Regions from separate parts of the Pseudomonas rosaeacicularis genome, predicted to be linked through region 1. Evidence: riboswitches for the same ligand, from Rfam matches in the RefSeq annotation. Region 1 holds a riboswitch; the other holds the start of a gene.

Region 1 (7,170 bases):
CATCACAAAGGTGGTGCCCAATTGCGCTTGCAGGCGCTTGAGTTCGACCTGCATGTGCTGGCGCAGATGCGCATCGAGGGCTGAAAGCGGTTCATCGAGCAAAAGCACGCGCGGACGGCACACCAGCGCGCGGGCCATGGCAATCCGCTGCTGCTGGCCGCCGGACAAATCCTGGACGCGGGCGCGGGCCTTGTCCGCCAGTCCCACCAGTTCGAGCATTTCGCGAATCCGGGTGCGAGCTTCGCCCGACCCCACGCCCGCCAGGCTCAAGCCGAAGCCGACGTTGTCACTGACGTTGAGGTGCGGGAACAGTGCGTAGTCCTGAAACACCGTGTTCACCGGACGCCCATACGGCGGCGCGGCGGTGAGGTCCTGGCCGTCGATGAAAATCTGTCCCGCCGTCGGCGCCTCGAAACCGGCGATCAGGCGCAAGGTAGTGGTCTTGCCGCAACCTGACGGTCCCAAGAGGCTGATGAATTCTCCGCTGGCGATGTCCAGGTCGATGTTGTCGACGCTGAGAATGCTCTCGGTGTAACGCTTGCTGATGCCTTTGAGGCTGACCACGTTGGGGTTTGTCACACGCGAATCCTCTTGCATACAACGCGAATAAATGTAGGAGCTGCCGAAGGCTGCGATCGCGGTGTGTCAGACAGACGCTTCGCAGCCTCGCGTTGCTCGGCAGTTCATACAGCTGCGGTCACTTCAATCACCCACCCGCCTTCACCCGCTCAAACAGCTTGGCCAGTTCGTCGTTGCTCGGAATCGGTTTGGTCAGCACGGTGTCGCGCAGCATGGTTTCCGGGTCGTTGGGCAGTGACAGCTCTTCGAGCTTGGCTGGCGGGACCTTCTTGAACGCAGCCTCACTGGCGCTGCCGTAGCCGTATTCATTGATCAGGCTGGCACCGGAATCCGGGTTCAGGCGCGCATTGATGAAGTCATACGCCAGGTCCACATGCTTGGCGTCCTTGAGCAGGACCATGCCGCACACCCAGGTCAACATGCCCTCTTTGGGCTTCATGAACGCGACCGGCACGTTCTGCTTTTTCAGGGCTGTGGCCGATGCGTTCCAGGCCATGGCCGCCACCAGTTCGCCGCTGGCCAGGCTCTGTTCCACCGAGGTCATGTCAGTGGTGTATGACGACATCAGCGGCCGCTGCTGACGCAACATCGCGCCGACTTTGTCCAGCTGCGCCTGATCCATTTTCTTGAACGGATCTACCCCCGCCAGCAATGCCGCCACAAGAGGCGTGTCGTGGACCGCATCGATGGTCGCCATCTTCCCGGCGTAAGGCGAAGCGGGATCAAAGAACATTTTCCAGCTGGCTTCCGGATTTTTCACCAGATCGGTGCGGTACAGAATCGAAGTATTGCCCCAGTCCCACGGCACCATCCAGACCTTGCCGTCGGCATCGACAATGCCCGGCAGTTTCTGTAGAACCGGGAACACTTGATCCCAATTCTTCAGGCGTTTTGGGTCGAGCGGCTGAATCAGCCCCGCCTGTTTCCAGCGTTCCAGCTTGTCATAGCAAGGGTGCGCCAGATCAGGATGAAAACCCGCACGGGCTTTGGACAGCGCATCGTCATCGTCGCCAAACACCGAGATATCGACCTGCCCCGGATGGGCTTTTTCGAAGTCGTCATGGAACTGCGGCAACTCGTAACCGGACCAGGTGAAATACGTCAGCTTGCCACTGTCAGCGGCCTGCGCGCCCTGCTGTAACAACGTGAAGCCCAGCGCAAACGCGCTCAACCCCAGCGCCCAGGAACGTGTATCGGTCATGCGGATTTTCATGAGACCTCCGAGCTATTTCGTAATGGAATTGGCAGAGGAACGCGTGCCACGACGCCGAAAATGCTCGGCCAGCGCAGCGAGAATCACGGAGACCACGAGGATCACCGTACCGAGCGCCATGACGCTCGGCAGTTGCTTGGGAAAGCGCAGTTGACTCCAGATGTAAATGGGCAGGGTCGGTTCGGTGCCGACGAGAAAGAACGCCACGATGAACTCGTCGAACGAGGTAATGAACGCGAGCATGAACGCCGAAATCAGCCCCGGCAGTGCCAGCGGCAACGCCACGCGACGAAACGTGGTCCATTCGTCCGCGCCCAGATCCATCGCGGCGTCTTCCAGACTGCGGGGGAACGCCGCGAAACGGCTGCGCATCACCACCACAGTGGTCGGCAGGCAAAAACACACATGGCCCACCATGATCGAACCCAGTGACGGACCCGGACCGATCAGGTTAATGCCGACCAGCAAAGCGATGCCCAACACAACGCCGGGCAACAGGATCGGCAAACGCGCCAACAGCGAAATACTTCGTGCCAGCGGTGTGCTGCGGCGCAGATCGGCATAAGCAATCAGACACCCCGCCGCGGTTGCGATGGCTGCGGCAATGCTCGCCACCATCACGCTGTTGAGCGCTGCGTTGCGCAGTCGCGGGTCGTCCAGCAGGCTTTGGTACCACTGCATGGTGAAGCCCTTGAGCGGAAACACCGGGGCAATGGAATCGTTGAACGAGAACACCGGAATCAACAGCGTCGGCAGATACAAAAACACCAGGTACGCCGCCACATAGGCCATCAACCAATGCCGGTTCAGGTAGCGGGTCATGTGCGAGTGCTCCAGCGAGTGATGATCCAGCGCACAGCGACTACGACGATGGCAATCGCGACCATGCTGATCACCGCCAGTGCCGCACCGGCAGGCCAGTCGTTGGCCTTGCCGAACTGCGCCTGAATCAACGTGCCGATCATCGAGCTGTCAGGGCCGCCGACCAGAGCGGGGGTCACGTAATCGCCCACGGTCGGGACGAACACCACTAGCGCCGCCGACAAGATCCCCGGCACTGACAGCGGCAGCACCACCCGCAGAAACCCCTGATACGGCTTCGCGCCGAGGTCGGCGGCGGCTTCGAACAGATTCTTCGGCAGGCCCTGCAGGCAGATGTACAGCGGCAGCACGGCGAATGCGGCGTAGGCATGGGCCAAGGTCACCACTACGGTGGCCGGCGTATTGAGCAGGCCGGTCAGCGGCGCGTCGGTGATACCCAGCTGCATCAGCGCCGAATTGAGCACGCCGTTGTAGGCGAGCACGATTTTCCATGCGAACACCCGCAACAGGTAACTGGTCCAGAACGGCAGCGTCACCAGAAACAGCAGCAGATGACGCCAGCGCCCAGCCCGGAATGCCAGGAAATACGCCACCGGAAATGCCAGCGCGACTGTCGAGATCGTAACAATCGCCGAGAGGACAATTGAGCGCAGCAACACCATCCGGGTCAGCGGATCGGTGAGCGCCGAAGACAGATTGTCCAGCGTGAAGGCCGGCCCGACGATCTGCCCATCGTTGACCCGCACGCTCATGTACAGCAGCAAACCCAGGGCAAACAGAATCAGCGTGCAGGTGATCAAACCGCCCGGCAGATTCAACAGCGCATCGAACAGGCGAGCACGGGAGCGACGCGGTGTGACGATAAACGGGGCAGCGGCGGGTGCTGAGGCGTCGATGCGGGTTTGAGTCATCGTTTTGCCCCCCTGGCCCTTCGCTCGATCAAGTCCTGCATACGCATGACGTTGGCCGCGAGCCGTGCGACATTGCGATGCAGGGGCGCCGCGGGCATGGCCTTGAAAGGCGTCACCGGATAAACGCTTTCGGCGGCGGGCAGGCCTTGGACCAGATCGGCGACCAATGCGCCCATCCGCGTGGCCATCGCCACCCCCCGACCGTAATAACCCAAGGCTACGGTCAAGCCCGGTTCCGGCTGGCTGAGGATCGGGATTCCGGCAGACGGCACCGCAACTCGACCGCACCAGCAATGGGTCAGCGGCGTTTGCTCAAGCATCGGGTAGATATCGAGCATTTCCCGACGAACCCGCGCCAGGTCATTGAGGTTTAACGCGTCGCGGAACGGGCCTCGGGTGCCGAGCACAAAACGGCCGTCCTGGGTTTTGCGGAAGTAGCGCAATACCCGGTAGGTGTCAGATACCGGCAATCCACCGGGTAGGACCAAGTCCCGTAGTGCTGAAGGCAGTGGCGCCGTTGCCGCCTGCAAACTCCACAGCGTGACGTAGGTATGAGGCAGCGCTGGCAACAGCGGCGAGGAATAGGCGTTGGTGGCGATGACCACCTGATCGGCTTGAATGTCGCCGTTTGCAGTGGTGACCGTCCAGCCGCCTTCAGCCCGTTTTAGTTGCAACGCAGCGCAGCGTTCAAAAATCTTCACGCCGCGCTGGCGGGCGACGGCGGCCAGACCGTGAATGTATTGATAGGGCTGTAATTGGCCGGCGCGCTTGTCAAGCAGTCCTCCGTGGTAAATCGAGGTGCCGAGTCGCTTGGCAGTGTCGCTTTTGTCGAGCATCCGCACAGCGCCGCTGCGGCTTTGCCACTGACGAGCGCGGGCCTGCAACGCAAGCAACGCGGACTCGTTGTGCGCAGCCTGAATCCAGCCGTCCTGACGCGCACCACAGTCGATGCCCAGGCGCTCAATCAGACGAAAAACATAGTCAGCGGCGCTACCCACCAGGTCCACCAATGGTTCGCCACGCGCCTCGCCAAAACGCTGAACCAACTCGTCAGGGTTGAGCTTGAGACCGGGAATCACCTGACCGCCATTGCGGCCGGACGCGCCCTCACCGATGTTCATCGCGTCGATGACGACCACCTCACCGTCATGGGCAGCATGCGAGGTCAAAGCCAGGGCGGTGGACAGTCCCGTATACCCGGCGCCAATCACTACACAACGTGCCCTGGAAGGCAGCGTTGAGCTAAATGCCTGGACCTCGGAACGCTCCTGCCAAAGACAGCTGAATACATCTGATGATGCTTTCAAGATTCACCCGTATCGATGATCGATATAGATGTAGGTATAAACGATATTGGTGATTGCGCAATGGCGCAGCTTTTGATTCGTCGTTTTCGATGTATTTAGGTCGTTATTAACGGGCAGCGGTATCGATGTTCGATATCGGAGGGGAGGTCAAACGCCTTAGATTCTGGCCGCAGGCGATAAGAGCGTGGCTTGTCCGCGATTGGCTGCGCAGCAGTCATGAAACTTTGCGCCGACGGAGTGTCAGGAGGCCCCCAAGCACAGGTTTTTACTGCCGCTGCGCGCCAGATCGCCTGCAAGCAAGGCTCCTACGCCTTCGGCAGAAGCAAATCTGCAAATACGCGGCACATGGCAATCGGCGGGTTACGCCTCCGGCAGAAGCAAATCTGCAAATACGCGGCACATGGCAACCAGCGGGTGTCGCCTTCGGCAGAAGCGGTTCGGGGACCGGGTGCAGATTGACGAAGCCAACTCGCCATGCTCTCCTACACGCCTTGTTACGGGTGCCCTTCACAGGGTGAAACGGGAAACCGGTGCGTGTCGTCGTGAAGGCGATGCAAGTCCGGCGCTGCCCCCGCAACGGTAAGCGAGTGAAGAGTCAGATCCACTGTGTCTGTCATGGCTGCAAGGCGTGCGATATGGGAAGGCGATTCTTGATGGCGGGACGCATTGCGCGCCCTGCCCCTCGCAAGCCCGGAGACCGGCCCGCAACTGACACATAACAAACCCGCGGTGGGCGGGCGCTGTTGAGTCTCTGCTGACACCTGTCAGCGGGTTTCATTGCGCTTTCCTGCTCGCTGACATTTCAGAGGGAAGCGCCATGTCGATCACCACTACCAGCCCATCCAGCACCTCCAGCACCACCGCTACGCAGACCCAACGCCTGACTGCGGCAGTCAGCGCGATGATCCTCGGCGCTTGCCTGGTTTACTTTGCCGGCTTCTCGCACATCGATGCGGTACACAACGCTGCGCACGACACCCGTCACAGCTCCGCCTTCCCTTGCCATTGAGACCTGACGCCATGTTCAAGCGTATCGCGCAAACGGCCGGGTTCACCGGGCTGCTCGCCGCCCTGCTGCTGACCTTGCTGCAAAGCTTCTGGGTCGCGCCGTTGATTCTGCAGGCCGAAACTTACGAGAAAGCGCCCGCCACACACTCCGAGTCCCACGAGCATGCCACCGGCGCCATGGTGGCCCACGAGCATGACGCCGAGGCATGGGAGCCGGAAGACGGCTGGCAGCGTGTGCTGTCTACAACTGGAGGCAATCTGGTGGTGGCGGTTGGTTTCGCGTTGATGCTTGCTGCGCTGTATACGTTGCGGGCACCAGGCAGCACTGCTCAGGGCGCACTCTGGGGGCTGGCCGGTTTTGCCGTGTTTGTATTGGCGCCGACCCTTGGCCTGCCGCCTGAGTTGCCAGGCACTGCTGCCGCTGACCTCACTCAGCGTCAGTTCTGGTGGATCGGCACTGCTGCATCCACCGCCGTTGCGCTGGCGTTGCTGGTGTTCGGTCGTCACTGGGCTTTGAAAGTCCTGGCTGTCGCAATTCTGGTCGTCCCACATGTAATTGGTGCCCCGCAGCCGGAAGTACACGCCAGCCTGGCGCCAGAAGCACTTGAAGCACAGTTCAAAATCGCCTCGCTGCTGACCAATGCGGTGTTCTGGATTGCGATGGGCGTGATTAGCGCCTGGTTGTTCCGCCGCAACAATCCTGAGCTGCATACGTCAGGGCTGCCGCACGCGGCATGAGCCACTCGGGCACTCGGCCGATCCTGGTGGTCGGCCTTGGCTGCCGGCGAGGTTGCTCAGTTGAGTCGCTGACGGCATTGATCGACGAAAGCCTTGCGCTTCAAGGCTTTGCTCTCAGCGATATAACCGCCCTCGCCTCCATTGACCTCAAGTCGGCGGAATCGGGATTGCTGGAACTGAGTGCACGGTTGGGCGTGTCGCTGGTGTTTTTCAGTGCCGAGGACTTGAGCGCGTTCGAGGGACAGCTGAGCCATCGCTCGCAGCCCGCGTTTGACGCAACGGGATGTTACGGCGTAGCGGAAAGTGCGGCGTTGGCGTTGGCCGCGCAGCTATCGACCGCCCCACCGCGTTTGCTCATCACACGCCACAAGAACAACCACGCCACCTTCGCATTGGCGGGTGCAAACCCTCTGTAGGAGCCAACTTGTTGGCGAAGCGTTATCCCGGTCGAAACGCAACGATCGCCCTCGCCAACAAGTTGGCTCCTACAGAACACATACGCTTTGGAGTTCCAATGACCGTTTTTTTCATCGGCGCAGGCCCCGGCGATCCGGAGCTGATCACCGTAAAGGGCCAACGCCTGATCCGCACT
Region 2 (7,170 bases), on a different contig from region 1:
AACCGCCTGGAAGATAAAGGCTGTCAGCCTCCGGAATGTGCTGATCGCGGATGGGCGAGAAAAACGAGAGCTCGGCGCCCATCGCTCGCAGAAGATCGAGACTGGCTCCATAGATGAAGGCAAAAGCCTCGTCATAGGCGATGGCGATACGCACGCCCGCGAGCAGCGGCTCGGCGGGGATGAAGTCCGGCGCATCGAACATCACAGCAGGCGGCAGGGCGACTTCGCAGGTGCTGGCGAGCGCATTGGCCGCAGCATCAAGACGCACGTCCAGATCATTCAGCTCGCTGGCTTGCACCAGTCCAAGATGCCGGCTTGGCAGTTCGATCCCGGTTTCCCGGGACAGCGCGCCATACCATCGCAGGCCTTCGGTGAGACTGCCCTCCAGCAACTGCGCGTGACGCACGGTCCCGACCCGGTTAGCGAGCACACCGGCAAACGGCAGGTCCGGCTGATAACGCGCCAGCCCCAACGCCAGCGCGCCAAACGTCTGGGCCATCGCAGTGCCGTCGATCACACCCAGCACCGGCACGCCGAAACGTCGGGCCAGGTCAGCGCTGGACGGGGTGCCGTCGAACAAGCCCATCACACCTTCGATCAGAATCAGGTCAGCGTCAGCGGCGGCTTCCCACAACAGGCGTCGGCTTTCGTCCTCGCCCACCATCCACATGTCCAACTGGTAAACCGGGTTGCCGCTGGCGCGTTCGAGGATCATGGGGTCGAGAAAATCGGGGCCGCACTTGAACACCCGGACCTTGCGCCCTTGATTGCGATGCAACCGCGCCAGGGCCGCTGTCACGGTGGTCTTGCCCTGACCGGACGCCGGGGCGGCGATCAACACGGCAGGGCATTGCCTGGCCTGACTCATGAACGGTCACTCACAGTTCAATACCCTTTTGCGCCCGAATGCCGGACTGGAACGCGTGTTTCACCACGGCAATGTCCGAAACGGTGTCGGACAGATCGATCAATTCCTGCTTGGCGCCACGGCCGGTCACGACCACATGCTGCATCGGCGGACGCGCCTGCAGGTCGGCGAGTACCTGCTCAAAATCCAGATAGCCGTGTTTGAGGGCGATGTTGAGTTCATCGAGGATTACCAGCCCGATACTCGGGTCTCGGAGCATGTCTTGGGTCACGCCCCAGGCGGATTCGGCAGCGGCGATATCACGCTGGCGGTCCTGGGTTTCCCAAGTGAATCCCTCGCCCATGACGTGGTAGCGCACTTGTTCGGGGAAGCGGCGGAAGAACAGTTCTTCGCCGGTGCTGTTGCGGCCCTTGATGAACTGCACCACGCCGCACTGCATGCCGTGGCCCATGGCGCGGGCGAGCATGCCAAAAGCCGAACTGCTTTTGCCTTTGCCGTTGCCAGTCAGTACCAGCAACAGGCCGCATTCGTTGGGGGCGCTGGCAATGCGTTCGTCCATCACGGCCTTTTTGCGCAGCATGCGCGCAAGGTGACGTTCGTCGCGTTCGGGGGTTTCGCTCATCTCAGCTCTCCGCTTGAGGGCAAGTAGGCGCAGACGGAAAGCACGAGCAAGCACTGGCAACGCGGCGCCATTAAGCAGGCCGCGGCGCAGAGCATCGCCCTCCGTGATGCTGTGGGATTGGATCAGGCCGGTCTCCGGACTCATGAGCGAACCATCGGGCCGCGCGCCTTCCCATGCTCAAAGAACACAGTGGCATTGTGCGTGGCTTTTCTCATTTACCGTTGCGGAGGCAGCGCCGGGATCGAACGCTGGGCGGTCTCACCGGCTTCCCTGTTTCACCCTGTCGATACTGACTCGAAGGGCACCTGAAACAAGTGGCGAAGGGTAGAGGGTTGAGGTTTGAGCGTCAATCAATGCGGCGCCCCATCAGCACTCGGGGCTGATCCGTGTTGGGGGTTGAACCTAAGAAGGCTCAAGTGCCTCTACCTAGTTACATAAAAATACTAATTGCCTACGAAATGGAGATCGACAATGTTCAAGCTCAGACCTCAGGTTGTCTTGATGATATTGGTTGCCGGGGGGCTCGCGGCCTGCGGCGAGTCATCGAAGCTGCAAGTCAGTGACGGCATGGGGACCTCTCCCAAATTGCCCGAGCCCAACAAGACGTTGATCCCCACCGTGAACATCGCGCCCGCCATCGGCTGGGCCAACGGCGCCAAACCGACTGCCGCACCAGGCACGCAGGTTGCCGCTTTCGCCGAAAATCTAGATCACCCACGCTGGCTCTACGTGCTGCCCAACGGCGACGTTTTGGTGGCTGAAACCAATTCGCCGCCCAAACCCGATGACGGCAAAGGGATTCGCGGCTGGGTGATGGAGAAAGTCATGGGGCGCGCTGGCGCAGGTGTCCCTAGCCCGAACCGCATCACCCTGCTCCGCGATAAGGATCACGACGGCGTGGCTGAAACGCGTACGGTATTCCTGCAAAATCTCAATTCGCCGTTTGGCATGGCGCTGGTGGGTAACAAGTTCTACGTCGCCGACACCGATCGACTGATCAGCTTCAACTATGAAACCGGCCAAACCTCCATCAGCGGCCAGCCGACCAAAGTAGTGGATCTGCCCGGCGGCACGCTCAACCACCACTGGACCAAGAACGTTATCGCCAGCAAGGACGGGAAAAAGCTGTACGTGACCGTCGGCTCAAACAGCAACGTGGCTGAAAACGGTCTGGACAAGGAAGAAGGCCGCGCGGCCATCTGGGAAGTCGATCCGGCGACCGGCTCGCATCGGATTTTCGCGTCCGGGCTGCGCAACCCCAACGGCATGGATTGGGAACCCCACACTGGCGCGCTGTGGACAGCGGTCAACGAGCGTGACGAAATCGGCAGCGATCTGGTGCCTGATTACGTGACTTCGGTAAAGGACGGAGCCTTCTACGGCTGGCCGTTCAGCTACTACGGCCAGCATGTGGACGTGCGCGTGACACCGCAGAATCCTGATCTGGTGGCAAAAGCCATACCGCCTGATTTCGCAGTGGGTCCGCATACCGCGTCACTGGGCCTTACCTTCGCTGATGGCAAAACCTTACCTGCACCGTTTACTGAAGGGCTGTTCATTGGTCAGCACGGTTCGTGGAACCGCAAACCGCACAGCGGCTACAAAGTGCTGTTTGTGCCGTTCAAAGACGGCAAGCCAAGCGGCACACCGGTTGACCTATTGACGGGCTTCCTGAATTCGGACGAAAAAGCGCAAGGCAGGCCGGTGGGCGTGATCAATGACAATAACGGTGGGTTGTTGGTCGCCGATGATGTAGGCAACAAGATCTGGCGGGTGACCGCAGCGAAGACTGCGCAGGCTTCTAACGCAGCAAAATGATTCGCCGGTAAATTTGTGGGAGGGGAGATTGCTCGCGATGGGGCACGTCAGTGTCGAATGTGCTAACTGACAACTTGCAATCGCGAGCAAGCTCCCTCCCATACCAACACATTCAACATGTTACTGCCGCGCCAGGCTCGAAGGCTGGATCACGCGCTTGGCATTGAGCCAGGCTTTCTGCCAATAAGGTTTGTCCAGACTGTCCAGCTTGACCGTGCCACCTGTTGCGGGTGCATGCACGAAGCGCCCTTCCCCGACGTAAATCCCCGCGTGGCTGACATTCGAGCCGCCGCCGGTGGCGAAGAACACCAGATCACCCGTCTGCAACTGGCTGCGATTAATGTCCGGACCGCGCAGGGTGATCATGTCCCGTGTAGAACGCGGCAAGCTGATACCCGCCGCGTCGCGATAGACGTAGCCGATCAAGCCACTGCAATCAAATCCTGAATCCGGCGTGTTGCCGCCCCAACGATAAGGCGTACCCACCAATCCGATAGCACGGACCAGCACGTCATCAGCAAGCGGCGAGGAAAAGTCAGAAGGAGCGGAGACAACGGGCTTGGGAGCAACCCGTTTCGGAGCTGGCGGCGGAGGGCTGGCACATGCGGCCAGCAACAGAGCCAGTGACACGACAATCAGGCGAACCGGTAACGTCATAAACACAACAACCTGCAACAGGATGCGGCTTGAGCCCCTAGGAATCAGGGGCCGGATGTGCGCACACCAAGGGATTTCCCGATGTGTACGCCCGGTATCAGCGGTGTTGGCGCTTGAGTGTAGTCGAGCTCATCGCGGTCGTGGTCTCGGCAACCTGGGAAGGTGCCATGGCCAGCGCGCGCTTGGCTTCGATGAAAGTCTTGGCCCAGTAGGCGTCGTCCAGGCTGTCTACGCGAACACCACCACTGCGACGGCTGCTGGAGTGGATGAACTGATCATCACCCAGATAGATGCCGGCGTGGCTGACGCGACCACGGCCTGCGGTGCTGAAGAACAGCAGATCGCCCGGCTTGAGGTCGTTGCGTTTAACCAGGGGAGCGTCGACGTTGATCATTTCACGCGTGGAACGCGGAAGGCTCATGCCGGCTTCTTCGCGAAAGAGATAACCGATGAAGCCGCTGCAATCAAAGCCCGAGGAAGTCGAGGTGCCGCCGAAACGGTAGCGCGTACCGATCAGAGACTTGCCACGTTCCAGGATGCTGTCTGCCAGGGCTGGCAGCTGGTACGGCTTGCTGTCGGCAAACTGTGCCAGCTCATCTTCGGTGGCGATTTCGTCTTGCAGCACCGAGGCGTAATCAGCTCGTTGAGCGGCAGACTGCGCGGTAATAGAATTTTGAAGATTCGGGTGTTGAACCTGTTGTTGCGATGCTGGCATCTGAGCCGCGCAACCGAACAAGAGGGTGACAAGTGCGAGAGGCACGAGGGGTGCTAAGCGATTCAGCATGGGCACGACCGTGGCGAATGTGTAAAGAAGCCGAGACTATGCCTTCTATCATCCTCATTTGCAAATTCAATCGAATCAAATGTGACTTACGAGGTCCGCCATCACATCTAAGGCCCTGCATTTCAGGAACACGTCCATCTGCGCAGAATGATCGGTTTGCGAGGGATTAATCTCGGCGGTAAAGCCTCCAGATACCCTCGTGCGCAGCATCGGCTCGTGAATATACGGAAAGCTGGCAGTTGTGCCAATGCTTATAACTGCATCGAAGCCTTTTGCCATTTCCTCATACAGCACATTCAGTGCCAGTTCCGGCAGCATCTCTTCGAATAACACCACGGGAGGGCGCAGAACACCGTGGCATTTCGCGCACAAAGGCGGCAATGGCCGTTGCAGATGCTCGCTCAGATGCGGATCGATAGCGCCACAGGACTGACAGTAGAGCGGCGCAAGTTGACCGTGAATTTCGATCAGACGCTCAGGCGGGCTTCCTGCAGCGCGATGGTAGCCGTCGACATTTTGCGTCAGCACCCAGCAATCGGGCTTGTTGCGCTGCAGTTGGGCAATCGCGTAGTGCGCCTCATTGGGCTGTCCGCCAAGGCAAGCGCTGCCTAATTGGGCAATATATTTCCAGCACAGCGCGGGGTCGCGGCGCAGCATTGGCCCGGAAAGCGCCACTTCAATAGGCAATCCATCGTCAGTGCGCCCGTTGTAAAGCCCGCCGACTCCGCGATAGGTCGGCAGTCCCGAATCGGCCGAAAGCCCGGCACCGGTGATGATCAGAATTCGCTTGGCGTGACGCAACGCTGCCGCCGTCTGCAGCACCAGCGCCGGGTCGATGCTGGTAATCACCAGCCGAGGGTCTCTTTCAGGAAGGGAATGGTCAGCTTGCGCTGAGCCTGCAACGAAGCCTGGTCGAGCTGTTCCAGTAAATCGAACAGCGCACTCATGCTGCGAGTGCCGCGGGTCAGGATGAAATGGCCGACTTCGTCCGTCAGGTGCAAGCCCCGACGCGAAGCACGCAACTGAAGGGCGCGCAGCTTTTCTTCGTCGGACAGCAGGCGCATCTGGAACACCAGCGCCATGGTCAGGCGGGATTTCAGATCCGCCAGCTTCACCGGCAGCTCGCGCGGAGAACATGACGCCGCGATCAACAAGCGACGGCCACTGTCGCGCAGGCGATTGAACAGGTGGAACAGCGCTTCTTCCCACTCGGGCTTGCCAACGATGGCCTGAATGTCATCCAGGCACACCAGCTCGTACTGCTCAAGATGATCGAACAGCTGGACGCCTTCGTCGAGGAGCTCGGCCAGCGGCAGATAGACCGCCGGCTCGCCCAATTGCTCGAAACGCAAGCAAGCGGCCTGCAACAAATGCGTGCGCCCTACCCCATGCTTGCCCCACAGATAAATCAGGCTCTCCGTCCACCCGGCGTCGGCTTCGCACAGCCGCTCGACATAGCCGAGTGCTGCGGCATTGGCGCCTGGATAGTAATTGACGAAGGTGGCGTCATCACGCAGACGCACACTCAAGGGCAGCTGAATTGGTTTCATGCTGGCTGAACGGCTGAAAAATAGCCGCCAAGGGGCCTCTGTGAAAAGTGTGCAAAGTTTATACCCGTGAGGCGGACCGCACAATGCGACGGACCGCCTGCAAAATCAAAGAGTTGCGTGAGCTGTCCCGCAGGCCTTGGTTTCAGGGCGCAGTAACGGCCATAAAAAAGGCGCCTGCCGCTAAATGCGCCAGACGCCGTTTCTCTCTCCTACAGGATCAATCTGCTACAGCTTCAGATCCTCCGAGCCGCCATAGATATCCGAATCCTTGTAGACATCATGGATATGGCGCACCAGCACCATGATCACCGCCGCCACCGGCAGCGCCAGCAGAATCCCGGTGAAGCCGAATAATTCGCCCCCCGCCAGAATGGCGAAGATCACCGCCACAGGGTGCAAACCAATCCGGTCCCCTACCAGCAAGGGCGTCAGGACCATGCCTTCGAGCGCCTGGCCCACCATGAACACCGCGACGATTCCGAGCATCGGATACAAGTCGCCGCCGAACTGGAAGAAGCCAGCGATGATCGCAGCGCCGATGCCGATCACAAAGCCCATGTAGGGGACGATTGCGGCCAACCCAGCGATCACACCAATGAGCAGCCCCAGTTCAAGACCCACCAACATCAGGCCAGCGGCATAGATAACGCCAAGCGCCACCATCACCAGCAACTGACCGCGGATGAACGCGCCGAGTACTTCGTGGCATTCACCCGCCAGCGCGACGATTTTGCTCTCACGGTGACGCGGCAGCAGGCTGCGCACCTTGGCCATCATCACGTCCCAATCGCGCAGCAGGTAGAAGCACACCACCGGGATCAGCACCAGGTTGGTCAGCCAGCCGATCAGCGCCAGCGTCGAAGTGGTGGCC

Evidence for each region. A riboswitch is a leader RNA that binds a small molecule or an ion and turns the genes downstream of it on or off. The one in region 1 is predicted to bind cobalamin.
Region 2: linked by a shared signal. The riboswitch ahead of cobO (cob(I)yrinic acid a,c-diamide adenosyltransferase) and the one ahead of ACWKWM_RS27480 (CbtB domain-containing protein) in region 1 are both predicted to bind cobalamin.

Annotation. Positions count from the first base shown of each region.
Region 1 is NZ_JBSKHT010000028.1:39,448-46,617, reverse strand. Features, by position in the region: gene ACWKWM_RS27505 (ABC transporter ATP-binding protein) at 1-579, opposite strand, end outside; gene ACWKWM_RS27500 (ABC transporter substrate-binding protein) at 707-1,780, opposite strand; gene ACWKWM_RS27495 (ABC transporter permease) at 1,805-2,614, opposite strand; gene ACWKWM_RS27490 (ABC transporter permease) at 2,611-3,525, opposite strand; gene ACWKWM_RS27485 (NAD(P)/FAD-dependent oxidoreductase) at 3,522-4,736, opposite strand; cobalamin riboswitch at 5,314-5,552, shown strand; gene ACWKWM_RS27480 (CbtB domain-containing protein) at 5,650-5,841, shown strand; gene ACWKWM_RS27475 (CbtA family protein) at 5,853-6,578, shown strand; gene ACWKWM_RS27470 (cobalamin biosynthesis protein) at 6,575-6,994, shown strand; gene cobM (precorrin-4 C(11)-methyltransferase) at 7,093-7,170, shown strand, end outside.
Region 2 is NZ_JBSKHT010000009.1:210,414-217,583, forward strand. Features, by position in the region: gene ACWKWM_RS13810 (cobyrinic acid a,c-diamide synthase CobB) at 1-868, opposite strand, end outside; gene cobO (cob(I)yrinic acid a,c-diamide adenosyltransferase) at 879-1,490, opposite strand; cobalamin riboswitch at 1,599-1,814, opposite strand; gene ACWKWM_RS13820 (PQQ-dependent sugar dehydrogenase) at 1,962-3,308, shown strand; gene ACWKWM_RS13825 (C40 family peptidase) at 3,429-3,965, opposite strand; gene ACWKWM_RS13830 (C40 family peptidase) at 4,063-4,749, opposite strand; gene ACWKWM_RS13835 (NAD-dependent deacylase) at 4,825-5,595, opposite strand; gene hda (DnaA regulatory inactivator Hda) at 5,595-6,299, opposite strand; gene ACWKWM_RS13845 (AI-2E family transporter) at 6,525-7,170, opposite strand, start outside.